DNA from 3 places in the Pseudomonas purpurea genome. Region 3 is predicted to be linked to each of the others. Evidence: predicted binding sites of a transcription regulator. Region 3 holds the regulator's gene; each other region holds the start of a gene.
What was found. The regulator sigma-54, encoded in region 3, starts transcription at its own class of promoters, with help from an activator protein. The targets are predictions, from matches to a motif close to ANTGGCATNNANNTTGCTNT.
Positions count from the first base shown of each region.

Region 1: a site for sigma-54 is predicted at 4,548-4,567, ahead of flgB (flagellar basal body rod protein FlgB). Genes of this name have one in related genera too.
Region 2: a site for sigma-54 is predicted at 5,699-5,718, ahead of glnK (P-II family nitrogen regulator). Genes of this name have one in related genera too.

Region 1 covers NZ_CP150918.1:4,209,982-4,219,834, reverse strand. Annotated here, with positions in the region: gene AABM54_RS18925 (flagellar regulator YcgR PilZN domain-containing protein) at 1-571, opposite strand, end outside; gene AABM54_RS18920 (flagellar protein FlgN) at 667-1,134, opposite strand; gene flgM (flagellar biosynthesis anti-sigma factor FlgM) at 1,183-1,512, opposite strand; gene flgA (flagellar basal body P-ring formation chaperone FlgA) at 1,678-2,439, opposite strand; gene AABM54_RS18905 (chemotaxis protein CheV) at 2,518-3,450, shown strand; gene cheR (protein-glutamate O-methyltransferase CheR) at 3,497-4,324, shown strand; gene flgB (flagellar basal body rod protein FlgB) at 4,609-5,016, shown strand; gene flgC (flagellar basal body rod protein FlgC) at 5,020-5,463, shown strand; partial or broken gene flgD (flagellar hook assembly protein FlgD) at 5,479-6,208, shown strand; gene flgE (flagellar hook protein FlgE) at 6,240-7,613, shown strand; gene AABM54_RS18875 (ribonucleoside-diphosphate reductase subunit alpha) at 7,910-9,853, opposite strand, start outside.
Region 2 covers NZ_CP150918.1:5,661,350-5,671,202, reverse strand. Annotated here, with positions in the region: gene AABM54_RS25655 (methyl-accepting chemotaxis protein) at 1-1,838, shown strand, start outside; gene AABM54_RS25650 (ABC transporter six-transmembrane domain-containing protein) at 1,886-2,809, opposite strand; gene AABM54_RS25645 (TetR family transcriptional regulator) at 2,924-3,562, shown strand; gene AABM54_RS25640 (YifB family Mg chelatase-like AAA ATPase) at 3,510-5,003, opposite strand; gene AABM54_RS25635 (accessory factor UbiK family protein) at 5,243-5,506, opposite strand; gene glnK (P-II family nitrogen regulator) at 5,906-6,244, shown strand; gene AABM54_RS25625 (ammonium transporter) at 6,278-7,615, shown strand; gene AABM54_RS25620 (secondary thiamine-phosphate synthase enzyme YjbQ) at 7,829-8,254, shown strand; gene sutA (transcriptional regulator SutA) at 8,357-8,680, shown strand; gene AABM54_RS25610 (HAD-IA family hydrolase) at 8,886-9,587, opposite strand; gene xerC (tyrosine recombinase XerC) at 9,584-9,853, opposite strand, start outside.
Region 3 covers NZ_CP150918.1:1,048,151-1,058,003, forward strand. Annotated here, with positions in the region: partial or broken gene pmbA (metalloprotease PmbA) at 1-580, shown strand, start outside; gene AABM54_RS04665 (FagA protein) at 738-1,139, shown strand; gene AABM54_RS04670 (class II fumarate hydratase) at 1,126-2,508, shown strand; gene AABM54_RS04675 (hypothetical protein) at 2,536-2,997, shown strand; gene AABM54_RS04680 (superoxide dismutase) at 2,999-3,610, shown strand; gene AABM54_RS04685 (ZIP family metal transporter) at 3,641-4,534, shown strand; gene AABM54_RS04690 (HPr family phosphocarrier protein) at 4,702-4,974, opposite strand; gene rapZ (RNase adapter RapZ) at 4,990-5,847, opposite strand; gene ptsN (PTS IIA-like nitrogen regulatory protein PtsN) at 5,850-6,314, opposite strand; gene raiA (ribosome-associated translation inhibitor RaiA) at 6,327-6,632, opposite strand; gene AABM54_RS04710 (RNA polymerase factor sigma-54) at 6,755-8,248, opposite strand; gene lptB (LPS export ABC transporter ATP-binding protein) at 8,522-9,247, opposite strand; gene lptA (lipopolysaccharide transport periplasmic protein LptA) at 9,247-9,792, opposite strand; gene lptC (LPS export ABC transporter periplasmic protein LptC) at 9,779-9,853, opposite strand, start outside.

The DNA of each region.
Region 1 (9,853 bases), 2.8 Mb from region 3:
ATGGCAGGGCTGCGATAAAGCGCTCATAGACCTGGCCCAGTTGCAGTCGATCCGAAATGTCGCCCTCGAAGCGCAGCTTGCAGCCCGTAGCCGAGATATCCAGCAGCTTGCCACTGATTGGGGCCTTGAGTTTTTCGCCACTGAGTTCGATGTTCACCAGTTGCGCCAGTTTCAAGGCTGCGCGGAAGGCATTGCGACGCTGGTGGTAGACCACTTCATCGGGCAGGGTGCCACGGTAGCAGCGGCCGCCGTTGGACTCGTCGATGGTCAGTGTTCCGGTGCATTCCCAGGCAATACGCACGCCATCATGAAAGCCTTCAACCCGGAAGGGTTCACCTGCAAGCAGGAAACGTTCACCGTCGCGAGGGATCATTTCGTCCAGGGCGAGCATGTTGCCGTCTCGGTCCACATCGACCAGGTAGCTTTGGAAGCGCTGGCTGCGCTCGTGGAAAGTGATGATCAGGGGATCATGGCTCTCTTGCAGCTGCCGCAGGTTGCCGGCGATTTCCAGAGGCGTGGTAAGCACCTTGGGTGGCTGCGGAGCATCTTCCGCGTTTAAGGCGTTGAACACGGTTTATCAATCTCCAGACAAAATACGACGACACGCAGAAGCCAGCATTTTGCCAGCATGTTTCGCGCCTTGATAGGGCGCGTTCATTGCGGATTTCAAGCCTGACTGAGCGGGCGCGGTTTCGCCATTTTGGCGGTTGAGCCGCGAGCATCATAAAGGGCAGGGGGTTCGCCGCCGGTGAGGATTTTCAGCTGGTTGGCGGTCGTGGCTTGCTGGACCTGGATCGAGCGGCCGTTGAGTTCGTTGGCGATCTTGCAGTCGGTCAGCAGCTGATTGAGTACATCGCTCTGGGACAGCAGTTCGTCGCCAATGCTGGAGTGCTCGGCCAGTTGTTCCAGGCCGGTGCGATCGGTGGGCAGGTTGAGACTCTGGAGAATCTCGCTGCGCTTGCGACCATGCTGCTCCAGCAGAATGATCAATGCCTGTTTTTGCGCCAGAATTTCTTCCAGCAGCGGCATGTCGCGACCATGCAGGGCGAGGGATTCGGTCTGCAACAACTCCAGCAAATGTTGAGCTGGAGCAAAGTCGTCGGTGATCAACTGCAGTAAATTAGTGTCGTGCATGGCTGGCCTTGGGTTTTAAGCGTCCAAAAGCCTGGCGCAGGCCTTTGCCTAGCGCTGGGCTTCGAAGTTGAGCAGTTTGCTGGCTACACGGTTGCTGTCGACTTTATAGCTGCCATCGGCAATCGCTGCTTTCAACTCTGCCACGCGGGCTTTGTCGACGGCAGGTTGATCGCGCAGCTTGTCAGTGACCTTCTGCAACTGTTGAGCCTCATTACTGAGGTGTACCGATTCCCCGCTTTTGACGGTACTGGCCTGTTCGGCCGGGGTATTCAGCGGCGCGGATTTGCCGGTCTCGGCGGTTTCCTTGTTGGCGCTGGTACGCGTACTACCGGTGAGTGTGCTGGGGGCGTTATGCAAACGGCTGAAATCGATGACCATGATGAAAACCTCTGGGTATTTGGACGCTTGCCATGTTTTCGGCCATACCCGGAAAAACTTTAGGCTCATTTATCAGTGAGCGTGCAGGCGTCAGCGGTTGCCCGGTATGCGCCACAGTTTAGGGAACAGTCGAGTGGCGCGCCACTTCTTCACCAACAAAGAGCCCTACATGGCCACTTCCACCTGGCCCGGTGCGATGACCTGGGCCTTGATCACACGCTGCGAGTTGAGGTTTTTCACTCGAATCTGTTCGCTCATCCCTCCATTGGACAGCGCTTCGCCAGGCATCCGCACGCTGAGTGTCCCGCTGCGGGCGGTGATGACGACCTGATCACCCTTGCGTATGACTTCTGCCTGTTCCAGATGGACCAGCGTAATGACCTGATCGGTGACCATTGGTCGGACAAGTTTTTGCCCGATGGCCTGATCGACAGAGGTCAGGTAGCCCTGGTTGATCAGGCTGATATCACGCTCACGCAATGCAACATCCTGGGGCTCGATGATGCCGGCGCGCTTGAGGGGGCGCGTGGTCGTGACAATCTCCCGAAACAGGCGGACTTGAGCGGGCACGAAGACTGTCCAGGGTGAGGCGCCGTCGCAACGAACCCTCACGGTTACCCGTCCCAATGGCCTGGCCGGACTCTCCAGGGTGGCTGTCAATTCCTTGTCGCAAAGTGGCATGCGCAGGCGCGGGTCGAGCTGGTTGACTTCGATTTCGTAGCGGCCCTCGGTTTGACTGGTGGCCAGATAGTCCTCTACGGTGAATTCAAGAAAGCCCTGAGTGACGCCGATAAGTAGATCAGGCAAGGTAACCGAGTCAGCAAGGGCAGGGCTGCCAGCGTTGAAAAGGCAGACGGCTGATACTGCGCACAGCCATTTGCGGCAGGTGGATGTCAGGCGTCGGGAAAATGTCGTTTTTGCGTTCATGACAGTTAAAAAGCAAGCCCCGTGCCGTTTAGCAATGAATGTGCGTCGGAACTTAGGTGTTGGTGTAGGAGTCTGGGCATGGCTGGTGTAATGGATTCGGTAAACCAGCGCACGCAACTGGTAGGGCAGAATCGCCTGGAGCTGTTGTTGTTCCGTCTCGACGGCCAGCAGCTTTACGGGATCAACGTGTTCAAGGTACGCGAGGTGCTGCAATGCCCCAAGCTGACCGTGATGCCCAAATCCAGTCCTGTCGTGTGCGGTGTGGCGAATATTCGTGGGGCGACCATTCCGATTCTCGATCTGGCGATGGCGACCGGGTCCGGCGGTTTGCAGGACCAAAGCAATCCCTTCGTGATCATCACGGAGTACAACACCAAGACTCAGGGTTTTCTGGTTCGGTCGGTCGAGCGCATCGTCAACATGAACTGGGAAGAGATCCATCCGCCGCCCAAGGGCACCGGACGCGATCACTACCTGACGGCTGTGACTCGAGTGGACAATCAGTTAGTCGAAATCATCGACGTTGAAAAGATACTGGCGGAAGTGGCGCCCACTTCGGAAGCGATTTCGGTCGGCGTAGTGGATGTCGAGACGCAGAACAAAGCGGTTTCCCTGCGGGTGCTGACGGTCGATGACTCGTCGGTGGCGCGCAAGCAGGTCACGCGTTGCCTGCAAACGGTGGGTGTGGATGTTGTTGCGTTGAACGACGGTCGGCAAGCGCTGGATTACCTGCGCAAGCTGGTCGACGAGGGCAAGAAGCCGGAAGAGGAATTCTTGATGATGATCTCCGACATCGAAATGCCCGAAATGGATGGTTACACCCTCACGGCCGAGATCCGCAACGACCCACGCATGCAAAAGCTCCATATCATCCTGCATACTTCGTTGTCGGGTGTGTTCAATCAGGCGATGGTGAAGAAGGTCGGTGCCGATGACTTCCTTGCCAAATTCCGTCCTGATGACCTGGCATCCCGGGTAGTCGCCCGGATCAAAGCAGCAGACAACAGCTAAAGGGCCTTTGCCCTTGGCGGTCAATACGATTTAAGAGGCGGCATCTTTGTCTACGGGTAATTTGGATTTCGAACAGTTCCGGGTGTTTCTGGAAAAAGCCTGTGGCATTTTGCTCGGTGAAAACAAGCAGTATCTGGTGTCGAGCCGTCTCAACAAACTGATGGAACAGCAAGGCATCAAATCGTTGGGTGAGTTGGTTCAGCGCATCCAGACCCAGCCGCGCAGTGGTTTGCGCGAGATGGTTGTGGACGCGATGACGACCAACGAAACCCTGTGGTTTCGTGATACCTATCCGTTTGAAGTGCTCAAGAACAAGGTGCTGCCCGAAGCGATCAAGGCCAGCCCTGGCCAGCGTTTGCGGATCTGGTCGGCGGCGTGTTCGTCGGGGCAGGAACCATATTCGCTGTCGATGTCGATCGACGAGTTCGAGCGCGTCAACATGGGTCAGCTGAAAATGGGTGTGCAGATCGTTGCCACCGATTTGTCCGGCACGATGTTGAACAACTGCAAGACCGGCGAGTACGACAGCCTGGCCATCGGTCGCGGTTTGTCGTCGGAGCGCTTGCAGCGTTACTTCGACCCGAAAGGGCCGGGGCGCTGGGCGGTGAAGGCGCCGATCAAGAGCCGCGTCGAGTTTCGCTCGTTCAACCTGCTGGACAGCTACGCCAGCCTGGGCAAGTTCGACATCGTGTTTTGCCGCAACGTGCTGATCTACTTCTCCGCCGAGGTGAAGAAAGACATCCTGATGCGCATCCACAGCACGCTCAAGCCGGGTGGCTATCTGTTCCTTGGTGCTTCCGAGGCGCTGAACGGTTTGCCGGATCACTACCAGATGGTGCAATGCAGCCCTGGGATCATCTATCAGGCGAAGTGATTCGCCGATAACGGGTGTTGCATGAAAACGGGAGTCCTCAGGGGCTCCCGTTTTTTTTGCCTGCAAGATCACCACGCTTTGGTAGGCGCCGAGCTGGCTCCAAGAGCTGTCATTGCCAGGGAGAGGCGGCAGAAAAGCGGCAGGCGACGGAAAACGGTTGCCGCTTTTCTGGCATTGCCGCGTTGCCGCTGCCCGCAAAGCCCCGGTTTATGGGGTTTTAAAAACTGGCACGCCACTTGCTATGTTCAGGTTACGAAAAATCAGGTCACCCGAAGGTTTCCGACATGAGCATCAGCTTCGATAAAGCGCTCGGTATCCATGAAAAGGCATTGGGCTTTCGCGCACAGCGCGCCGAAGTCCTGGCCAACAACATCACCAACGCCGACACCCCGAACTATAAGGCTCGGGATCTGGACTTCTCGGCTGTGCTGGCCGCACAGAACGACAAGCACAAGAACGGCACTATCGCTTTGAACATGACCAATAACCGTCATATCGAAGCGCAAGGCCTGGGCAATGGTGACGAGTCGTTGATGTATCGCACGCCGATGCAGCCGTCGATCGACCAGAACACCGTGGACGCCCAACTGGAACAGTCCAACTACGCGGAAAACGCAGTGGGCTTCCAGGCCAGCTTCACGCTGCTCAACAGCAAATTCAAAGGGCTGGTTTCAGCCCTGCGCGGGGAGTAATTCATGTCTCTATCCAGTGTTTTCAATATTGCCGGTAGTGGCATGAGTGCCCAGACCACTCGCTTGAACACCGTCGCCAGTAACATCGCCAACGCCGAGACCGTCTCTTCGAGCATCGATCAGACCTATCGCGCCCGTCACCCGGTGTTCGCCACCATGTTCCAGGGCGGCCAAAGCGGCGGCAGCAATTCGCTGTTCCAGAACCAGGACGCCGCCGGCCAGGGCGTGCAGGTGCTGGGCGTGGTCGAAGACCAGAGCAACCTTGAAGCGCGCTACGAGCCGAACCATCCGGCCGCCGACGCCAAGGGCTACGTCTACTACCCGAACGTCAACGTGGTCGAAGAAATGGCCGACATGATTTCCGCCAGTCGTTCTTTCCAGACGAACGCGGAAATGATGAACACCGCCAAAACCATGATGCAGAAGGTCCTGACCCTCGGTCAGTGATAAGGGGCGACTCAGATGAGTATTACCGATACCACCACCGCGCCGAGTCTCAAGGACATTCTGGCGGCTTCTTCGCAGAAGACGCCGGCCACCACCAGCGCTGACGGCCTGGCTGCGGCCACCAACAGCAAGACCGGTAGCAAGTCGCTGGGCAAGGACTCGTTCCTGCAACTGCTGGTGACCCAGCTGAAAAACCAGAACCCGCTCGATCCGCAGGACAACAGTGCATTCGTTGCACAGTTGGCGCAGTTCAGCAGCCTGGAAGGCATCACGACCCTGAACACCTCGGTGAACTCGATCTCCGGCTCGTTCAAGTCGTCGCAGGCCCTTGCAGGCCTCGTCGCTGGTTGGTCGCTCGGTGATTGCCCAGACCGACAAGGCCCAGGTCGATCCGAACAAGAGCCTCACCGGTTCGATCTCGGTGCCGAGCTCGGTGGCCAGCGTCACGGTGAAAATCACCGACAAGGACGGCAAGACCGTCAAGACCATCGATCTGGGCAGTCAGAAGGCCGGTTCCGCCAGTTTCGTCTGGGACGGTACCGATTCGGCCGGCGTCAAGGTTCAGCCGGGCACGTACACCTTCGCGGCGAACAGCAAGATCGATGACAAAAATACCTCGCTGGTGACCTACCTGCCGGCAACAGTCAATAGTGTGACGATGAGTCAGAACGGGGGGGAGATGATGCTCAACCTCGCAGGCCTGGGCCCTATTGCCCTGTCCAAAGTTCAAACCATTGGTATATAGAGCCGGCTAACGCGGCAACAAGGAGTGGATTATGTCTTTCAATATCGGCCTTAGCGGTCTCTATGCAGCCAACAAACAGCTGGACGTGACCGGCAACAACATCGCCAACGTCGCGACCACCGGTTTCAAATCGTCCCGCGCAGAATTCGAAGATGTTTACTCGGCGACCAAGCTGGGTACTGGCAGCAAGACCATTGGTAATGGTGTGCGCCTGGCCAACGTTTCCCAGCAGTTCACGCAGGGCGACGTCAACAACACCGGTAACGTACTGGACATGGGTATCCAGGGTTCGGGCTTCTTTGTGTTGAGCGACAACGGCTCGCTGACCTTCACCCGTGCCGGTACCTTCAAGGTCGACAAGGATGGCTTCATCACCAACAGTGCGGGCACCGCTCGCCTGCAAGGTTACGGTGTGGATGCCAGCGGCAAGATCATGAACGGTGTTCTCAGCGACCTGAAAATCGATCAGTCGAACCTGGCGCCGAAGACCACCAGCGCGATCTCGGCCAGCATCAACCTGAGCTCGACGGAGCCAGACATCGATCCGGTTGCCACGCCGTTCGATCCGAGCAAGCTCGCGACTTACACCGATATGTTCAGCACCCCGGTTTTTGACAGCCAGGGCAACGAGCACAGAATGGACCAGTATGTGGTCAAGACCGGTGCAAACAGCTGGCAGACCTACACGCTGGTTGATGGCCGTAACCCCAATGGTAGTGCTTATACGCCTGCGGTCGCTGCCATCCCGGGGCCTCCGGTCATTCCTGCGGTACCAAGCAACCAGGCACCGATGACAATGACCTTCGGTTCCGATGGCAAGCTGCTGGGGATCGCGCCTCCGGTGCCGGCAACTGGCTCCCCGTTCACTGTCGCCAACAACTCCATCGTCATGGGGCCAGGTGTCTGGACGCCGGGTACAGTCACCAACGGTGTCTGGAAGGCCAACGGCGCGGCAGGCAATGCCACGGGCGTGAGCAACGACCTGACCAAAACCACTCAGTTCAACACCGACACCAACCGTACGACCGCGACCCAGGACGGTTATGCCACTGGCCAGATCACCAACCTGACCATCGACGGCACCGGTACGCTGTTCGCCAACTTCAGCAACAGCAAATCCAAGGCGATCGGTCAGATCTCCCTGGCTAGCTTCACCAACGAGCAAGGCCTGCAACCGGCGGGCGGCACCAACTGGAAGCAAACCTACGATTCCGGTTTTGCGGCGTACGACACCCCGCAAACCGGCACCCTGGGTTCGATCAAGTCCAACTCCCTGGAAGACTCCAACGTCAACCTGACCAACGAGCTGGTCGACCTGATCAAGGGGCAGAGTAACTACCAGGCCAACGCCAAGACTATCTCCACTCAAAGCACCATCATGCAGACCATCATTCAGATGGCCTGATGTTGGCTGGCGGGTAGCGATACACAAAGAGCCCCTCGAAAGAGGGGTTTTTTGTGGCCGGGATTTAGGGCAATTAATCGGTTTTGGTTGTCTGTGCTGACGCCATCGCGAGCAAGCTCGCTCCCACAGTTGATCGTAATTCTCTGACCGATCTCGGTCACCTGTGGGAGCGAGCTTGCTCGCGATGAGGCCTGAACGGCCACCGCTATTCCTCCAGACAAAAGAAAACCCCCGACAATCCAGAGGACCGGTCGGGGGTTTTCGAGCAAGCGCCTTGCGGCGCCTGCCAGCTCAGCTTATTGGCAAGCTTCGCAATCCGGCTCGTCGATGGCGCAGGCCTTCGGCACTGGCGCAGGACCGGCTGGAGCAGCCAGGACCGAGTCGTCACCGTGGTTGCCGCCGCTGGAAACAGCGTTCAGCTTGCCGGTGTTGATGGTCGACTTCTCGGTGCTGGTCGCGGCCAGAGCGCGGAGGTAGTAAGTGGTTTTCAGGCCACGGTACCAAGCCATGCGGTAGGTTACGTCGAGCTTCTTGCCCGATGCGCCGGCGATGTACAGGTTCAGCGACTGAGCCTGGTCGATCCACTTCTGACGACGGCTGGCCGCGTCAACGATCCACTTGGTGTCCACTTCGAATGCGGTCGCGTAGAGCTCTTTGAGTTCTTGCGGGATGCGTTCGATCTGCTGCACGGAACCGTCGTAGTACTTCAGATCGTTGATCATGACCGAGTCCCACAGGCCGCGAGCCTTGAGGTCGCGAACCAGGTACGGGTTGATCACGGTGAATTCGCCCGACAGGTTCGATTTCACGTAGAGGTTCTGATAGGTCGGTTCGATCGACTGCGATACGCCAGTAATGTTGGCGATGGTCGCGGTTGGTGCGATGGCCATGATGTTGGAGTTACGAATACCTTTCTGTACGCGAGCACGAACCGGTGCCCAGTCCAGGGTTTCGTTCAGGTCAACGTCGATGTACTGCTGGCCACGTTGCTCGATCAGGATCTGTTGCGAATCCAGCGGCAGGATGCCTTTGGACCACAGCGAACCCTGGAACGTCTCGTAAGCGCCACGCTCGTCAGCCAGGTCGCAGGACGCCTGGATCGCGTAGTAGCTGACCGCTTCCATCGACTTGTCGGCGAACTCGACGGCAGCGTCGGAACCGTAAGGAATGTGCTGCAGGTACAGCGCGTCCTGGAAGCCCATGATGCCCAGGCCGACCGGACGGTGCTTGAAGTTGGAGTTCTTCGCTTGCGGCACCGAGTAGTAGTTGATGTCGATCACGTTATCGAGCATGCGCACGGCGGTGTTGACGGTGCGTGCAAGCTTCACGGTGTCCAGCTTGCCGTTGACGATGTGGTTCGGCAGGTTGATCGAGCCCAGGTTGCAAACGGCGATCTCGTCCTTGTTGGTGTTCAAGGTGATCTCGGTGCACAGGTTCGAGCTGTGAACCACGCCCACGTGCTGCTGCGGGCTGCGCAGGTTGCACGGGTCTTTGAAGGTCAGCCATGGGTGGCCGGTTTCAAACAACATGGACAGCATTTTGCGCCACAGGTCTTTGGCCTGGATGGTCTTGAACAGCTTGACCTTGCCCGGGTACTCGGTCAGGGCTTCGTAGTACTCGTAACGCTCTTCGAAGGCCTTGCCGGTCAGGTCGTGCAGGTCCGGTACTTCGGATGGCGAGAACAGGGTCCACTTGCCGTCATCGAAGACGCGCTTCATGAACAGGTCAGGGATCCAGTTGGCGGTGTTCATGTCGTGGGTACGACGACGGTCATCACCGGTGTTCTTGCGCAGCTCGATGAACTCTTCGATGTCCATGTGCCAGGTTTCCAGGTAGGCACATACAGCGCCTTTGCGCTTGCCACCCTGGTTAACGGCAACGGCGGTGTCGTTCACGACTTTCAGGAACGGAACAACGCCCTGGGATTTGCCGTTGGTGCCCTTGATGTACGAACCCAGTGCACGAACCGGCGTCCAGTCGTTGCCCAGGCCACCGGCGAATTTCGACAGCATGGCGTTGTCGTGGATCGCGTGGTAGATACCCGACAGGTCATCCGGGACGGTGGTCAGGTAGCAGCTGGAAAGCTGTGGACGCAGGGTACCGGCGTTGAACAGGGTAGGGGTCGAGGACATGTAGTCGAAGGACGACAACAGGTTGTAGAACTCGATCGCACGGTCTTCCTTGTTCTTCTCCTCGATCGCAAGACCCATGGCCACGCGCATGAAGAAGATCTGCGGCAG
Region 2 (9,853 bases), 1.3 Mb from region 3:
TGGCCAGTGAAGCGCGCCTGCTGGCCGATCAGTTGAATACCTTTCATGGCACCTTGCGCGAGAACACCCAGCGCTTGAGCGGGCTGTTTGAAAAACGCTTCAGCAGCGGCTTGAGCGTGCACCCCGATCAACCCGTGAACGTGGCGGGCGTGCAGGCGCCGGGCCTGCACCTGGGCAGTGAAGTACTGAACAACAACTTCGACAAGGTCGATGAGTTCAAGCAAATGACCGCCGGGGTCGCCACGTTGTTCGTGCGCAGCGGCGAGGACTTCATTCGGGTCAGCACCTCCTTGACCAAGCAGGACGGCACCCGCGCCATCGGCACGTTGCTCGACCACGCGCACCCGGCCTATCAGCGCCTGATGGAGGGCCAGAGCTATGTCGGTCGGGCGTTGTTGTTCGAACGTTCCTACATGACTCAGTACACCCCCGTACGCGACAGCAGCGGTAAGGTGATTGCGGTGTTGTTCGTCGGTTTTGACTACACCGACGCGCAGAACGCCCAGTTCGACAACCTCAAACGTTTCCGCATCGGTCAGACCGGTTCGCTGGCGCTGCTCGATGAGCAAAACAAATGGCTGGTGCCACCGGCCGGTGTGCAGGCGCTGGATCAAGCGATCCCGACCCTCGTCGGCCTGGCCAAAAAACCGGGCAAAGGCGCGTTCTGGAGCGACAAGTCCGAAGACTTCTACAGCGTGGCCGTGCCTTTCGAGGGCGGACCGTGGTCGGTGGTGGCGAGCATGCCAAAAACCGAAATTCGCGCCGTGACCTGGAGCGTCGGGATTCAACTGGCCATTGGCAGCCTGTTGGCGATGTTGCTGGCGGTTGGCGCGGCAGTCTGGCTGTTGCGCAGCAAGTTGCAGCCACTCGGTGATCTGGTACGGCAGGCCGAGGCGCTGGGTGCCGGGGATTTGAGCGTGCGCCTGAACGTGTCGAGCCATGACGAAATCGGTCAACTGGCCCGCAGTTTCAACCAGATGAGCCAGGCACTGTCGACCATGGTCGAGCACATCCGCAAGGCCTCGGAAGAGGTCAACAGCCGTGCGCAGGCATTGTCCGGTCTGTCGGGCGGTGCCTATGACGGCATGGAGCAGCAGTCCGGCGAAATCACCAGCATGGCCGGTGCCGTGGAAGAGTTCAGCGCCACGTCGCTGAACATTGCCGACAACATGGGCAACACCGAGCGTCTGGCTCAGGAAAACGCCCAGCAAACGCGGATCGGTCGCACGTCGATGGAAGAGGCGTCGTCGTCTCTCGAGCAAATCGCCGGCGCCCTCAACAGCACCGCGAGTGTGATCAACACCTTGGGTCAGCGCTCCCAGGAAATCGGCGGGATTGTCGGAGTGATCACCGCGATTGCCGACCAGACCAATTTACTGGCGCTGAACGCCGCAATTGAAGCCGCCCGGGCCGGTGAACAGGGTCGCGGTTTTGCGGTGGTGGCAGACGAAGTGCGCAATTTGGCATCGCGCACTCGTGAGGCGACCGACGAAATTTCCGTGATGATCAGCAGCATTCAGCAGGAAACCGGCAATGCCATCAGCACCATGGAGCAGGGCAACCTGTTGATGCAGGAAGGCCTGTCACGTAACGCCAACGTGGCGTCGGCACTGGCGCAGATCGACGAGCAAAGCCGCTCGGCCGGCCAGCAGTTCGCCGCGATCACCACCGCCACGCAAGAGCAAAGCAGCACCGCGACCCTGCTCAGCAGCAACCTGCAAAGCATTGCCCTGGCCAACAGCGAGCAACGTGAAGTGGTGTCGAACCTGGCGATCACCGCCAAAGAGCTGGAAAGCCTGGCGGCAGAGCTGCGCCAAGAGGTTGACCGGTTTCGCTGAGTCGCAGATTTATTGTGGCGAGGGAGCAAGCGCCCTCGCCACAGATCTCATTCGGCTGATCGATCACTGAGCCCCGGATCAACCCGCTTGCCGATATCCCGCAGCCGCGCCAGTTGATCCACCATCGATGGCGCCTCATCGAGGCTGCTGACGAATGTCCACAAGTACGTCATCACCGCGTACACATGACCGGCCTTCACCGCTGGCGACAGCGCCAATTGGCTGATGGCGATCACAAACAAAATCGCCGCCACCGAACCAACAAACAGATACGCCGTCGCCTCACGGTCCGACAACCCGATGCGCAACCGCGACAGCACGCGGTAGTGCCGCTGCAAGGTCTCGGGGCCGACTTTTTCCACCAGACCGATCTCTTTCTCCAGCCGATCATTCAGGCGCTCGTGCAGTTCCTGATTGCGTCGGGCGAAGCGTGGCAACAAGGTGATGCACAGCAGCAATGCGCCGAGGCAGGCGAGGCCGATCCACGGTTCGATCACCAACAGCATCACCGCCGCACCGACAATCGAGACCAGCGCGGTGGCGATGGTCGGCACGTGTTTCTCGAAGAAGTCCACAAACTCACGGGCCAGCACCACCCGCGCGGCAGCCGTGGAGGTGCTCTGGTTTTGCAGACGCTGATTGAGGATCACCGGCACCGCGAGGTCGGCGTAAATCCGCGTGAAGGTCCGGGTATCCACCGCTCGCCGTGCGGCCCCAACGACCCAGAACGCCAGCACCACCACGGCGTAAAACAGCGCGCTGGTGGCATCGCCGCGAATGATCGAGTCCACCGCAAACCCGGCAAACAGGGGGTAGGCCAGCAGCAGCGCGTTCTCCAGCGCCACCAGCGAGAGGGTGAAAAACAGTTTGCCGGGATAGGCTTTGGCAATGGCCTTGAGGGTCTGGCTGGCGGATTGCTGACCGATTTTCTGGCTTTCATCGATCAGGATTTGCGGGGTAACGGCTGACATGAGTGCACCGAATGGACGATTAACGCTACTATTGAGCGACTGCTCAAGTATCCTTGAGCGATCGCTCAAAATGCAAGCGCCATCCATCTGTGGGCGCTGAGAGGTAATTTGTCCATGTCGCGTACCGACCGCAAAGACCAGATCATCGCCGCCGCCCTGGAGTTGTTTCGCAGCAAGGGTTTCGCCGATGTTTCCACCCGTGACCTGGCCGAACACGCCGGGTTGTCCCGCAGCCACGTTTATCACTACTTCAGCGACTGGAAAGAACTGCGCCGTGAAGCCTTTGTGCGGTTTGCCAACGAACAGCTTGAAGAGGCCCGTGCCTCGATCGCCGACGCTGCGCCACGTGAGGCGCTGCTGGGGTTTTTGACCGATTGCCTGCCTGCTTCGGCCGACGATGGCTGGGCATTGTGGCTGGATGCCTGGGATGAGGCGATGCATGACGCGGAGTTGGCGGCGGCGTATCTGGTCGTCAACAGCCAGTGGCAGGGCATGCTGGGTGGCCTTATTGAACGTGGCGTGGTCGCGGGGGTGTTTCGCTGCGCGTCATCCGAACGCACGGCACGACAACTGTTCGCCCAGGCCATGGGCTACGCCGATGACCTGTTGTTGCAACCGTCTGCCGAAGCGGCAGCGGTGGCGCTGGGTGAGGTGATGGAAGTGGCGGGGTTGCTGCTGGGAATAGACCCGAGTGATGAGTTCATGCGCTTGTCGGCCGGTACTGCAACGCTTCCGCCAGATGCTCTCGACTGATCCCCTCCACCTGTTCAAGGTCTGCCAGCGTGCGCGCGACTTTGAGCAGGCGATGGGCGGCGCGCAGCGACAAGCTCAGCCGCTCGCATGCCGTCTCCAGCCAGTTTTCGTCGGTTGTGGATAACGTGCAGTGGCGACGCAGGCCGGGCAGGTCGAGGAAGGCATTGGCGCAACCCTGGCGTTGCTGTTGCCGGTCTCGCGCCTTGGCCACGATGATCGCCGCGCTGGCGGTGTCATCGCCGGGTTGTGGTGCCGGGTTCAGGGCCGTGGCTTCACGGGCGACGGTCAGGTGCAGGTCGATGCGGTCCAGCAGCGGGCCTGAGAGTTTGTTGCGATAGCGCTGAATCTGATCTGGCGTGCAGCGGCAGCGCCCACTTGGTTCACCAAGATATCCACAGGGGCAGGGGTTCATCGCGGCGACCAATTGAAAGCGCGCCGGGAACCGCACGCGGTCGCGGGCCCGGGCGATCACAATCTGGCCGGACTCCAGCGGCTCTCTTAACACCTCCAGCACTTTGCGGTCGAACTCCGGCAATTCATCCAGAAACAGCACACCGTGGTGGGCGAGGGTGATTTCCCCCGGTTGTGGTTTTGAGCCGCCGCCGACCAGCGCCGGGCCTGAGGCCGAATGGTGCGGCTGGCGAAACGGTCGCTGCGGCCAGTGGCTCAGCGGCACATGGCTGGCCACCGACAAAATGGCCGCCACCTCCAGCGCTTCCTGTTCTGCCAGGGGCGGCAACAGCCCCGGCAAGCGGCTGGCGAGCAGGGTTTTGCCGGTACCCGGCGGGCCGCTGAACAACAGGTTATGAGCCCCCGCCGCGGCGATCAGCAAGGCGCGTTTGGCCGTGAACTGCCCCTGAACTTCATTCAAGTCGGGATAGGGTTTGCTGGTATGCAGCAAGCCGCTGGACACGTACGGTGCAAGGGGTGTATGGCCGTTGAAGTGGGCGACCACTTCCAGCAGGTGGTCGACCGCGATCACCGTCAGCCCCGAGGCCAGGCAGGCCTCTTCGGCATTGGCCCGAGGCACCACCAGCGTACGCCCGGCCTTGCGCGCCGCCAGTGCGGCGGGTAACACGCCCCGCACCGGTCGAACCGCGCCGGAGAGCGCCAACTCGCCCAGAAACTCCACGTCTTCGAGCGCGAGGGTCGGCACTTGCACGCTGGCTGCCAACAGGCCCATCGCGATCGCCAAATCGAATCGCCCACCGTCCTTGGGCAAATCCGCGGGTGCGAGATTCAGCGTGATGCGCCGTGCGGGGAACTGGAAACCCGAGTTGAGAATCGCACTGCGCACCCGATCCTTGCTTTCCTTGACCGCTGTTTCGGGCAGCCCGACGAGGGTCAGCGCCGGCAAGCCATTGGCCAAATGCACTTCGACAGTAACGGCAGGCGCCTCCACGCCAACCTGGGCGCGGCTGTGGACGATGGCCAGAGACATGATCATTCCTTGATGAGGCGAGAGCCGCTTCCTGCGGTTTTTGAAGGGTAGTTGCGGGGCGGCGGTTTAGTGCCGAGGACGTACTGCGAAATGTGCGCAGGATGTTGCGATCAGGAGTTCGCGAGGACCGATTGTTCGGTGTACGGGCATTAACTGTTGTGGGGCGTGGCCTGGATGGAACGACTTGAAAGTCGTTCCGACGTTATCGCGGGCGAGCCTTGCTCCCACAACAAAAAGGGTCACTCGGCGGCGGGTGGATTCAGTTTCGCTTCCAGCTCCGCGACCTTCGCCTCAAGGCTTTCCAGGCGTGCCCGCGTGCGCGCCAGGACGACCATCTGGCTGTCGAACTCTTCGCGGCTCACCAGGTCGAGTTTGCTGAAGCCGCTTTGCAGCAGGGCCTTGAACTGGCTTTCGATTTCGGCGCGTGGCAGCGGGGTTTCGCCGCTGAACAGGCGAGAGGCGTGGCCGCTCAGGGCGTCGAGGAGGTCTTTGGGCGCGAGCATGGGAAATGTCCTGGAAACAATGGCCGGCAGTGTATCACGCAGTGTCTATAGTCATTGACGCAGAGGCGGTTGCACGCTTTTCGCGCATGTTGTCCGGCGATGGCGCACCGTTGTTGTGCGTATCGGCGAGAGCATTTGGATGATGGCGATGATGGCCGCGACCAAGGGATTGAAAACAGAGGTTTTTCGCGAGATGGCAAGCTTTCTGCTTAGCCCCTGGTGACCCATGCACTGATGCAGCCGCCGTGACAAATGCAGTGCGGCGCACGGAGGGGAAGTGTTTCGTCAGGAACGGTTAGCGGGCGTTGGCGACGACGCGTTACAAAGCCAGGCACTGCGCTTAGACTTGAGTCGGGTTTGTTTTCCTGGGGCAAGTCCACCAATTCGGGAGAGAGTTTCATGAAGCTAGTCACTGCCATCATCAAGCCGTTCAAGCTGGACGATGTACGCGAGTCGTTGTCCGAGATCGGCGTGCAGGGCATTACCGTTACTGAAGTCAAAGGCTTCGGCCGGCAGAAGGGTCACACCGAGCTGTATCGCGGCGCGGAATACGTGGTCGATTTCCTGCCCAAGGTGAAGATCGATGTCGCCATTGACGACAAGGATCTTGATCGGGTGATCGAGGCGATAACCAAGGCGGCCAACACCGGCAAGATCGGTGACGGCAAGATCTTCGTGGTCAATCTGGAACAGGCTATTCGCATCCGTACCGGCGAAACCGATACCGACGCAATCTAAGCCGCCAAACCCAACGCCCCAGGAGAAAACAATATGACTCTGCGTAAATTCGCAGGGCTAGGAGCCCTGTTGTCCATCGTAATGCCCAGCCTGGCCATGGCGGCAGATCCGGTGGCGCCTCCAGTCCTCAATTCCGGCGATACCGCCTGGATGTTGACCTCTACTGCCCTTGTGCTGTTCATGACCATTCCTGGCCTCGCGTTGTTCTACGGCGGCATGGTGCGGTCCAAAAACATTCTTTCGGTGATGATGCAGTGTTTTGCCATTACCGGTCTGATCACCATCCTGTGGTTCCTTTATGGCTACAGCATGGCGTTTGACACGACGGGCATGGAAGCGAACGTCGTCAACCTCAATTCCTTTGTCGGCGGCTTCGCCAAGGCGTTCCTTGCCGGCATCACGCCTGCCAGCATTACCGGCCCTGCGGCGCTGTTCCCCGAGGCGGTATTCGTCACCTACCAGATGACCTTCGCGATCATCACCCCGGCGCTGATCGTCGGTGCGTTCGCCGAGCGGATGAAGTTCTCCGCAATGCTGGTGTTCATGGGCGTGTGGTTCACCCTGGTTTATGCGCCGATCGCGCACATGGTCTGGAGCGGTCCGGGTTCGCTGTTGGGCGACTGGGGTGTGCTCGACTTCGCGGGCGGCACCGTGGTGCACATCAATGCCGGTATTGCGGGTCTCGTAGCGTGCCTGGTACTGGGCAAGCGCAAAGGCTTCCCGACCACGCCGATGGCCCCGCATAACCTCGGTTACACCCTGATGGGCGCTGCTATGCTGTGGGTCGGCTGGTTCGGCTTCAACGCCGGTTCCGCCGCCGCCGCCAACGGCACTGCCGGCATGGCCATGCTGGTGACTCAGATCGCCACCGCCGCCGCCGCCCTGGGCTGGATGTTTGCCGAGTGGCTGACCCACGGCAAACCGAGTGCACTGGGTATCGCGTCGGGCGTGGTTGCCGGTCTGGTGGCGATCACGCCGGCCGCCGGCACCGTGGGCCCGATGGGTGCACTGGTGATTGGTCTGGCCGCAGGCGTGGTGTGCTTCTTCTGCGCCACAACCCTGAAACGCAAAATGGGTTATGACGATTCGCTGGACGCCTTCGGCGTGCACGGTATCGGCGGTATTCTCGGCGCCATCCTCACGGGTGTGTTCGCAGCCCCGGCACTGGGAGGCTTCGGCACCGTGACCGACATCGCCGCGCAAGTCTGGATTCAGTGCAAAGGCGTGGGCTTCACGGTGATCTACACCGCGATTGTTACCTTCATCATTCTCAAGGTGCTGGATGCCGTCATGGGCCTGCGCATTACCGAAGAAGAAGAGGCGGTGGGCCTGGACCTGGCTCAACACAACGAGCGCGGCTACAACCTGTAAGTTCGCATAAAAAATCATGCCCGGTTCGCCGGGCATTTTTTCGCCTGTGATTTGTCACTGAGGAAACCACTGAAAGGTTTTTCCCCGCACCTTATGGCGTGTTTGCGGCAGGCACATTTCATGGGTCAATGGCTTACACCATTGCAGGAATATTAGGCCCTTTGTTTTTTCCCAGAGCGCGCTAGAATGCGCGCCGAACGTGCGGAGAACTGTATGTGGCAACAGACTCTGATAACCCTGCGGGCACGGCCCCGGGGCTTTCATCTGGTAACGGACGAGTTACTCGCCGGCCTGCCTGAACTCAAGGCATGCCGGGTCGGTCTGTTGCATTTGTGGCTGCAGCATACCTCGGCGTCGTTGACCATCAACGAGAACGCCGATCCGGCGGTACGTCGCGACTTCGAACGGTTTTTCAATCGGCTGATCCCACAAGGTTCGGCTGGCTATGAGCATAACGACGAAGGCCTGGACGACCTCCCGGCGCACTTCAAGGCCAGTTTGCTGGGCTGTCAGTTGAGCTTGCCGATTACGGCGGGCCGACTGGCGTTAGGCAGTTGGCAAGGTGTTTATCTGGGCGAGCATCGTGATCGAGGCGGTGCTCGTAAAGTCCTCGCCACCGTGCACGGTGAAGGGGCATAAACCGCTGGTCACCAGTGGTTGTTGAATTTTTTCCGGCAGCCGTCGACAGACGGCGAAGCTGGGCTATAACTAATCTGCTTTTCGCAAGTCATGAGGTACAACATGAGCGACGATGATCTGGAAAACGACGACCTCGAAGTAGGCGACGAAGACGAGGCCGAGGAAGGTCTGGAAGCAGCAGCGGAAGACGTTGCTGAAGACGACGGTGGCGATGCCCCGGCACCGACCGCCAAAGGCAAGGCCAAGGCTGCGGTATCGGTCGATGAGCTGCCGAGCGTCGAAGCCAAGAACAAGGAGCGCGATGCTCTGGCACGAGCCATGGAAGAGTTCCTGGCCAAAGGCGGCAAGGTGCAGGAAGTGGAGGCCAATGTGGTCGCCGATCCTCCCAAGAAGCCTGATAACAAGTACGGCAGCCGGCCTATCTAAGCGTCCGTTACTTGCTTGCTGAAAAAGCCCGCCGTCGCTGCGGGCTTTTTCATGGGCGAAGAAAAGGTTGGCCCTGGAGCGGTCCATGTGGGAGCGAGCTTGCTCGCGAAGAGGCCGGCACATTCAAAATAGATGCTGGCTAACCACCGCATTCGCGAGCAAGCGGAACGCCGCCCGACCCACTCCCACAGGTTTGTGGTCAGGCCTAAGCCGCGTTCCAGCGCGCCAACAGCGCCGGCAGCTCGGTCAGGCTGCAGATTTCTGCATCCGGCAACCGATCCGCTTCCCAGTCCTTGCCCGTCGGGTTGAACCAGATCGCTCGCAACCCCGCCTGCTGGGCGCCGGCAATGTCATCGCCGGGATGATCGCCGATATGCACCGCGGTTTCGGCGCTCGCACCGCCGCGCCGCAATGCTTCATGAAACAGCCGCGCATCGGGTTTGGCGATGCCGATATCCTCGGCGCACAGCGCGAACTTGAAGTAGTCCGCCAGCCCCAGGCGTCGCACATCGGCGTTGCCGTTGGTGACTACGCCCAAGGCGTACTGGTTGGCGAGAACCTCCAGGGTTGGCTGCACTTCGGGGAAAATGTCGAGCTGGTGCCGTGCCTGCAAAAACACTTCAAAACCCTGCTCGGCCAGGTCGGACGCCTGCTGGTGGTCGTAACCGGCCTCTTCCAGTGCGTGGAACAACACCCGTCGGCGCAGTGCGCTGATGCGGTGCTTGAGGCTCGGCTCGTGGGCCAGTACCCGTTCGCGAATCGCCCACAAATGCTCTACCGGCACGCCACCCAGGTTCACTGCGTGTTCGGTCAACCATTGGCGCAGTACGGCCTCGGCGCTGACGATCACCGGTGCGGTGTCCCACAGGGTGTCGTCGAGGTCGAACGTGATCAGTTGGAGGGTCATTGGTCACCGCCCTTGATGCGTTTGGCCCGTGGGTGGGCGTTGTCGTAGACCGTCGCCAGGTGCTGGAAATCCAGGTGGGTGTAGATCTGCGTGGTTTTGATGTCTGCGTGGCCGAGCAGTTCCTGCACCGCGCGCAGATCCTGGGAGGACTCAAGCAAGTGGCTGGCAAAGGAGTGCCGGAGCATGTGCGGGTGCAGGTTTTGCCCCAATTCACGCTCGCCTGCTGCCTTGACCCGCACCTGAATCGCCCGTGGCCCGAGGCGCCG
Region 3 (9,853 bases):
CAGTTTTCTCGGCGCGATTTCGGGGGGCAACCTGTACCGCAAGTCGTCGTTCCTCGAAGGCGCACTGGGTCAGAAGCTGTTCCCTGAATGGCTGACGCTGGATGAGCGTCCGCACCTGATGCGTGCCATGGGCAGCTCGGCGTTCGATGGCGACGGTCTGGCGACGTACGCCAAACCGTTCGTCGAAAAGGGTGAGTTGGTGTCCTATGTGTTGGGTACGTACTCGGGTCGCAAACTCGGCATGCCAAGCACCGCCAACGCGGGCGGCGTGCATAACCTGTTCGTCACCCACGGCGACGAAGACCAGGCGGCGTTGCTGCGCCGGATGGGGCGTGGCTTGCTGGTGACCGAGTTGATGGGCCATGGCTTGAACATGGTCACGGGTGACTATTCACGCGGTGCGGCGGGTTTTTGGGTCGAGAACGGCGAAATTCAGTTTGCGGTCCAGGAAGTCACCATCGCCGGCAACATGCGTGACATGTTCAAGCAGATCGTCGCGGTCGGTAATGATCTGGAGCTGCGCAGCAACATCCGCACCGGCTCGGTGCTGATCGAGCGCATGACCGTGGCCGGCAGTTAAACCCTCGCGGCTTCACACAAAGGCGCGCCACCATTGAGGTGGCGCGCCTTTTTTGCGCCTTGCACTGGCCCTTTGTGGGAGTGGAGTGTTTTGCCATACTTGTTTTGGTTCTCATTATCATCTAATAATAAATCTCATTATCGAATGAGCCCAGGTCATGAGTTCTGCCTTGCACGAGCAGCCTTACCTTGAAAGCTGGCGTTGGATGAGTCGCCAGATCCGTTGCGCGATGAATCCTGACGAGCCGCGCCTGATCGACCACTACCTGGCCGAAGGCCGTTATCTGGGGTGTTGCACTGCCACTTCCCGGTGGACGATCGCTGAAACCTCGTTTCGTCTTCTACTCGATACCGCCGCCGACACCGCGCTGCCCTGGCATTGGCGCAGCCAGTGCCTGGACCAGGCCTGGCGCCCATTGCGCGACCTCGAACGCCTCTCTTTGTGCAATTGCCACCTCAAGCGCTGGCAAAGCTACGCCTGGCAACTGGCGACCTGCTCGTTGCAACCCTCCATTCCTCTCATAGAACTGGTGCAAGGATTTTCAGATGACAGCCTCTAAAACGCGTATCGAACGTGACAGCATGGGCGAGTTGCAAGTCCCGGTCGACGCCTTGTACGGCGCACAGACCCAGCGTGCGGTGGACAACTTTCCGGTCAGTGGCCAGCGGATGCCGGCGCAGTTCATTCGAGCGTTGATCCTCGCCAAAGCGGCGGCCGCCAAGGCCAACGTTGAACTCAAGCAATTGAGCGAAGCCCAGGGCAAAGCCATCGTCGATGCCGCCCAAGGCCTGCTGGAAGGCGACTTCATGCAGCATTTCCCGGTGGATATCTTCCAGACCGGCTCCGGCACCAGTTCCAACATGAACGCCAACGAAGTGATCGCGACCCTCGCCAGCCGTTTGCTGGGCGAGCCGGTCAACCCGAACGACCACGTCAACTGTGGCCAGAGCAGCAACGACATCATCCCGACCACCATCCACGTCAGTGCTGCGCTGGCGCTGCATGAACAACTGCTGCCAGCGTTGCTGCACCTGGTGCAGGTGATCGAGCGCAAGGCCGAGCAGGTTCACCCGTTCATCAAGACCGGCCGCACACACCTGATGGACGCCATGCCGGTACGCATGAGCCAGGTGCTCAACGGTTGGGGGCAGCAACTCAAGGCCAACATCGGTCATTTGCAGGACCTGCTGCCGGCGTTGCAGTCCCTGGCCCAGGGCGGCACGGCAGTGGGTACCGGCATCAATGCCCATCCCGAGTTTGCGGCGCGGTTCAGTCAGCAGTTGAGCACATTGACTCAGGTGCCGTTCACGCCGGGCAAGGACCTGTTCGCATTGATCGGTTCCCAGGACACCGCCGTGGCGGTCTCCGGTCAGCTCAAAGCCTGCGCAGTGTCGCTGATGAAAATCGCCAACGACCTGCGCTGGATGAACTCGGGCCCCCTGGCCGGTCTTGGCGAGATCGAGCTTGAAGGTTTACAGCCTGGCTCCTCGATCATGCCGGGCAAGGTCAACCCGGTTATCCCGGAAGCCACGGCAATGGTGGCCGCGCAGGTGATCGGCAATGACACGGTGATCACCGTGGCCGGTCAGTCGGGCAATTTCGAGCTCAACGTGATGCTGCCGATCATCGCCCAGAACCTGCTGAGCAGCATCGAATTGCTGGCCAATTCAAGCCGTCTGTTGGGTGACAAAGCCATCGCGACCTTCAAGGTCAACGAGGCCAAGCTCAAGGAAGCGCTGTCGCGCAACCCGATTCTGGTCACGGCGCTCAACCCGATCATTGGTTACCAGAAAGCCGCTGAAATCGCCAAAAAGGCGTATCAGCAGGGGCGTCCGGTGATCGATGTCGCCCTGGAACACACCGACCTGTCGCGCAGCCAGCTGGAAGAGTTGCTCAACCCAGAGAAACTCACGGCCGGCGGCGTGTAATCACCGATACCGCTTTGGAGGCTCACCATGGAGCACTGGAAACGTACGATCGAAAGGGCCAATCGCTGCTTCATGCAAGGCGAACTGGTCGATGCTCGCGAGCATTACTTGCAGGCATTGGCCCTGGCTCAGGTGTTGTTCGAGCGCTGGTCGGATGCCGACGAAGCGGTAGCGGCTTGTGTGATTTCTCACCACAACCTCGCGGATTTGCACTTGCGCCTGAACCAGCCAGAGGAGAGCGCCGAGTATTTGTGCGCCATCCATCAGCGGCTGTTGCAGACCATGCAGAACACGCGTCTGGCGCCGGTCTTGCGCGAAGCTGCACTGCGCCAGAGCAGCAAGACCTACGTCGAATTACTGAATTTCATCGGTGAGCACGGCGAGTATCCCCGGACTCACCGTTTGCTCGACAACACCGTTGTGCCGTCGGCCTCGCCCCTGAACCCTGACGTTGCGATGGCCCCCCGTTCTCTACATGGAGCACATTGAGATGGCTTACACCTTGCCTGCCTTGCCATACGCCTACGATGCCCTGGAACCGCATATCGATGCGCAAACCATGGAAATCCATTACACCAAGCACCACCAGACTTATATCAATAACCTCAATGCGGCGGTTGAAGGCACCGAGTGGGCCGAATGGCCGGTTGAAAAACTGGTGGCCAGTATTCAGCAATTGCCGGAAAAGCTTCGTGCGGCGGTCATCAACCAGGGCGGCGGGCATGCCAATCACTCGTTGTTCTGGGCTGTCATGGCCCCCAAGGGCGGCGGCCATCCACAAGGTGCGCTGGCCAAGGCCATTGATGAACAGTTGGGTGGTTTCGACACCTTCAAGGACGCCTTCACCAAAGCGGCGCTGACCCGTTTCGGCAGCGGCTGGGCCTGGTTGAGTGTGACGCCGCAAAAGACGCTGGTCGTGGAAAGCAGCGGTAACCAGGACAGCCCGCTGATGAATGGCAACACGCCGATTCTCGGTCTTGACGTCTGGGAACACGCCTATTACCTGCGTTATCAGAACCGTCGCCCGGAATACATCAACGCGTTCTACAACGTGATCCATTGGCCGGAAGTTGCTCAGCGCTATCAGGCAGCGCTGGTTTAAGTCCCCACAAAACAAGATCTAAGGCCAACTATGGGCACTGAAACACTGACAATCAGCAGTGGGCGAATGTTTCGTTACGCGTTGGGTTCGCTGTTGCTGTTGGCGGGCACCACTTTGTTCGTGGCCCAAGGGCTGGCCTGGCTGGACCTTGAACCAAGGATGATGCGTGCGCTGCAAGGCGGGGCGATTTGTGCGTTGGGCACGGCCCTGGGCGCTGTGCCAGTGCTGGTCATCCGGCGCATGCCGTTGGCGCTCAGCGATACGTTGCTCGGTTTCGGTGCCGGGGTGATGCTGGCGGCGACCGCGTTTTCGCTGATCGTTCCGGGCATTGCCGCGGCCGAGAGTCTTGGGCTGTCTGCCTGGGTGTCCAGTGGGCTGATCTGTTTCGGGATACTGCTCGGGGCGTTCGGTCTGTTTCTCGTGGACCGTAAAGTCTCGGGAGCCACGCCCCCCATGCTGGCTGGCAGCCCTGATCGCCGGGTGATCCCGGCGCGCATCTGGCTGTTCGTCTTCGCGATCATTGCTCACAACATTCCGGAAGGTATGGCGGTGGGTGTTTCAGCGGGCGGCGGTATGCCGGACGCCGACAGCCTGGCCATGGGCATTGCCTTGCAGGATGTGCCGGAAGGCTTGGTGATTGCGTTGGTGTTGGCCGGGGCGGGGATGTCGCGGGTCAAGGCGTTCCTGATCGGTGCCGCCTCAGGCCTGGTGGAACCGGTGTTCGCGTTGCTGTGCGCGTGGCTGGTGAGCCTGGCCGAGATGCTCTTGCCGCTGGGGTTGGCCTTGGCGGCCGGGGCGATGCTGTTGGTGGTGACTCACGAAGTCATTCCCGAGTCGCGGCGCAACGGTCACGACAAACTCGCCAGCCTCGGGCTGATGGCCGGGTTTTGCCTGATGATGGTGATGGACACGGCGTTGGGCTGATGACCTGCTTTTGTGGCGAGGGAGCTTGCTCCCGCTCGGCTGCGTAGCAGTCGTGAGATCAGCGTATACGGTGTATTTGATACATCGCGGTGGCAGGGCTGCTTCGCGGCCCAGCGGGAGCAAGCTCCCTCGCCACAGAGGTCCGCCTTGCCAAAAGATAGCGGGGGTTACTCGCCTTCGTCGAAGAAGTTATTGATCAATGCCACCAGCGCATCCAGCGCTTCCTGTTCTTGCTCACCTTCGGTGCTCAAGTGGATTCGGGTGCCTTTACCGGCGGCCAGCATCATCATTGCCATGATGCTTTTGCCATCGACCATGGATTCCGGCGTGCGTCCGGCTCTGATCTGGCAGGGAAACTGACCTGCGACGCCGACGAATTTTGCCGATGCGCGGGCATGCAGGCCCAGTTTGTTGATGATTTCAATTTCCAGAGCGGGCATCGCGGTGTGAATCCTTTAGCTAAGGTCGCGGTGGCGGACCTGGACGTTCTTCAGGGTTTTTTGCAGGGCCTGGCCCAGACGTTCGGTCAGGTAGACGGATCGGTGATGCCCGCCGGTGCAGCCAACGGCGATGGTGACGTAAGCACGGTTGCTGGCGGCGAACCGTGGCAGCCATTTAAGCAGGTAGCTGGAGATGTCCTGGAACATTTCCTCGACATCCGGTTGGGCGGCCAGGTATTCGGCCACGGGAAGGTCCAGCCCCGACTGGTCGCGCAGCTCGGGTTTCCAATACGGGTTGGGCAGGCAGCGTACGTCGAACACCAGGTCGGCATCGACCGGCATTCCGCGCTTGAAACCAAAGGACTCAACCAGAAATGCTGTGCCGGGCTCAGGCTGGTTCAGCAGTCGCAACTTGATGGTATCGCGTAGCTGGTACAGGTTCAGGTTGGTGGTATTGACCTTGAGGTCTGCGAGGTCGGCAATCGGCCCCAGCAGATTGGTTTCGTCATTGATGGCTTCGGCGAGCGAGCGATTGGCGCTGCTCAGCGGGTGGCGACGGCGGGTTTCCGAGAAGCGCTTGAGCAGTGTCTCTTCGTCGGCATCCAGGTACAGCACGTCGCACTGAATGTGGCGGCTGCGCACTTCCGCGAGTAACTCGGGAAAGCGCGACAGGTGGCTGGGCAAGTTGCGTGCGTCGATTGAAACCGCCACCAGCGGCTGGGCCAGTTCGGTGTGGATCAGTGCGCGTTCGGCAAGTTCAGGTAACAGGCCGGCGGGCAAGTTATCGATGCAGTAGTAGCCGTTATCCTCGAGTACATCGAGGGCGGTGCTTTTACCTGAGCCGGAGCGGCCACTGACGATGATCAAGCGCATGGTTACCGACCGTTTTGCTCTTCCAGGACAACCTGGTACAGGGCTTCATTTGTCGCGGCGCTGCGAAGTTTTTCGCGCACATCCTTGCGGTCAAGCATGCTGGCGATCTGGCGAAGCAGTTCCAGGTGCGCATCGGTGGCGGCTTCCGGGACCAGCAATACAAACAGCAGGTCGACCGGGGCGCCGTCGATGGCATCGAAATCGATAGGAGCGTCCAGGTGCATCAGTGCACTGATGGGCGACTCGCAGCCTTTGAGGCGGCAGTGCGGGATGGCGATGCCGTTGCCAAAACCGGTTGAACCGAGTTTTTCACGGGCAATCAGGCTCTCGAAGACATCTTGCATCTCCAGATCCGGCACTTCACGGGCGATCAGGTTGGCAATTTGTTCGAGGGCGCGTTTCTTGCTGCCGCCCGGCACGTTCACGAGTGAACGGCCGGGGGTCAGGATGTTTTCAAGTCGGATCATGTGGGGGGAGTGTTAGCGACCAGTGCCTTGCAGCAGGCTCTGTTGCTTTTCCTTATGCTTTTTCAGTTGGCGGTCCAGCTTGTCCGTGAGCAGGTCGATCGCAGCATACATGTCGTCATGTTCTGCGTTGGCGACGACTTCCCCACCGTGGATGTGCAGCGTGGCTTCGATTTTCTGTTTCAGTTTCTCGACAGCCATCGTCACTTGCACATTGGTGATCTTGTCAAAGTGGCGTTCCAGTCGGTCGAGTTTCTCACCGATGTAGGCGCGCAGGGGTTCGGTCACTTCCAGTTGGTGTCCACTGATGTTGACTTGCATACAGCTTCTCCTTCGTTGCCAGTGCATAAGGCGGCAGGCTGGTTAGCCTGTCACTAGGCTGTGTCCGGGAATTGCCTGATGGCGAATTTCCGAACACACCCTGGAACGCGGTGGCGTGGCCCTTACATCAACCGCTTGCGTTCGCTTGAAGGCGCGATCCCAAGGGATTCGCGGTACTTGGCGACGGTGCGGCGGGCTACCTGAATGCCTTGTGCCTCCAGTAAACCAGCGATCTTGCTGTCACTCAACGGCTTTTTCTGATTTTCCGCGGCAACCAGTTTTTTGATGATCGCGCGGATCGCCGTGGACGAGCATTCGCCGCCTTCGGAGGTGCTGACGTGGCTGGAGAAAAAGTATTTCAGCTCATAAATACCTCGTGGGGTATGCATGAACTTTTGCGTGGTTACCCGTGAAATCGTCGATTCGTGCATGCCGACCGCCTCGGCGATGTCGTGCAGGACCAGCGGTTTCATGGCTTCATCGCCGTATTCGAGAAAGCCGCGCTGGTGCTCGACGATCTGGGTGGCGACTTTCATCAGGGTTTCGTTGCGGCTTTGCAGGCTCTTGATGAACCAGCGCGCTTCTTGCAGCTGATTGCGCATGAAGGTGTTGTCGGCGCTGGTGTCGGCGCGACGAACAAAGCCTGCGTATTGCGGATTGACTCGCAGGCGCGGCACCGACTCCTGATTCAGTTCCACCAGCCAGCGCTCGTTGTCCTTGCGCACGATCACGTCGGGAACCACGTATTCGGCTTCACTGGACTCGATTTGCGAACCCGGTCGAGGGTTGAGGCTCTGCACCAGTTCGATGACCTGGCGCAGCTCATCTTCCTTGAGCTTCATGCGGCGCATCAGTTGGCTGTAATCGCGGCTGCCCAACAGGTCGATGTAGTCGCTGACCAGGCGCTTGGCCTCGGCCAGCCAAAGGGTCTTGGCGGGCAGTTGGCGCAATTGCAGCAACAGGCACTCGCCCAGGTTGCGCGCGCCGATGCCGGCCGGCTCGAATTGCTGGATGCGATGCAGGACGGCTTCGATTTCGTCCAGTTCGATGTCCAGCTCCGGGTCGAAGGCTTCGAGGATTTCCTCGAGGGTTTCGTCCAGGTAGCCCTGATTGTTGATGCAGTCGATCAGGGTGACGGCAATCAGGCGGTCGGTGTCGGACATCGGCGCCAGGTTCAATTGCCAGAGCAGGTGGCTTTGCAGGCTCTCGCCGGCCGATGTGCGGGTGGTGAAGTCCCACTCGTCGTCATCGTTGCTTGGCAGGCTGCTGGCGCTGGTCTGGTAGACGTCTTCCCAGGCTGTGTCGACCGGGAGCTCGTTGGGAATGCGTTCGTTCCACTCGCCTTCCTCGAGGTTGTCCACCGTGGGGGCGGTTTCCTGGTAGGAGGGCTCTGTAATGTCGGTATTGGGTTTTTGCTCGATGTTGTCCGCCATGGGGTCGGCGTTATCGAAATCCTCGCCTTCTTCCTGGCGTTCGAGCATAGGGTTGGACTCCAGTGCCTCCTGGATTTCCTGTTGCAGGTCCAGGGTCGACAATTGGAGCAGGCGGATGGCCTGTTGCAGCTGCGGTGTCATCGTCAGCTGCTGGCCCATTCTCAAGACTAGCGATGGTTTCATGGCAGGGGCTTAACACCTTATTCGCCGGCGCACATGCGCCATCCACTACAAGGGCGCCGGAGCGCCAAACTTAAGCAAATTATATGCCCGAAACTGAAGTGTTTGCCTAGAGCGCTGTAACAATTAAAGCATTTTAAATTTTCATTGCGCCAGGCCGCGTCGCCCAAGGCTGAGGAACTGAGGGCGTGGGGATGCCCTAAGCGCCGTATCAATAAAAACCTGCTGGTTTTATTGAGGGGGGGCGCTCCGGTAACGGGTCAAGCACCTCGGCGCTTACAGGCGGAACTCGTGGCCCAGGTACACTTCCTTGACCAGTTCGTTGGCCAGGATGGTCGCAGAGTCGCCTTCGGCGATCAGTTGGCCATCGTTGACGATGTAGGCGGTTTCGCAGATGTCCAGGGTTTCGCGGACGTTGTGGTCCGTGATCAGGACGCCGATGCCCTTGGCCTTGAGGTGGTGAATGATCTGCTTGATGTCGCCTACCGAAATCGGGTCCACGCCGGCGAACGGTTCGTCGAGCAGGATGAATTTCGGGGCAGTGGCCAGGGCGCGGGCGATTTCCACGCGGCGGCGTTCGCCACCGGACAGGCTCATGCCGAGGTTGTCGCGGATGTGGTTGATGTGGAATTCCTGCAGCAGGCTTTCCAGCTCCTTGCGACGACCGGCCTTGTCGAGTTCCTTGCGGGTCTCGAGGATGGCCATGATGTTGTCGGCGACCGAGAGTTTGCGGAAGATCGACGCTTCTTGCGGCAGATAGCCGATACCGGCGCGAGCACGGCCGTGCATCGGCTGGTGGCTGACGTCCAGGTCGTCGATCAGCACGCGGCCCTGATCGGCCTGAACCAGGCCGACGATCATGTAGAAGCAGGTGGTCTTGCCGGCGCCGTTAGGGCCAAGCAGGCCGACGATCTGGCCGCTGTCGATGGACAGGCTGACATCGCGCACGACCTGGCGGCTCTTGTAGCTCTTGGCCAGATGCTGAGCTTTCAGAGTTGCCATTACTGGGCCTTCTGCTCGTCGGTTTTCTTTTTCGGCTGGATGACCATGTCGATCCGCGGACGTGGCGCGGTCACTGCGCTGCCATTGGCGCGGCCAGCGTTGGCGACCTGCTTGACCGTGTCGTAGACGATTTTCTCGCCTTCGGTGGTGTTGCCGTCGTTGATTACTTTGGCCCGATCGATCAGTACAACGCGGTTTTGCGCTGCGTGGTACTGGATGGTCACCGCATAGCCCTGGACGGGTTTTGTATCCGTCGGCTTCTGCAACTGCTCGAAATAGGCCAGGTTGCCTACCGAGGTCACGACGTCGATGTCACCGGCCGGGGTGCGGGTGATGGTCACGGTGTTGCCGGTGACCTTCATCGAGCCCTGGGTGATGATGACGTCACCTTTGTAGGTGGCAATACCTTGCTTGTCATCAAGCTGAGCATCGTCAGCCTGAATGCGGATAGGTTGCTGGCTATCGTTCGGCAGAGCCCAGGCGCTCACGCTTCCCAGTGCTGCGCCCAGACTGAGCAAAATAGGGAGGGTTTTAACGAGCCTCATACTGTCCTCTTACGTTCGATAGCAGGTGTATCCTGCTTTCTTTCAAATACGCTTTCATTCC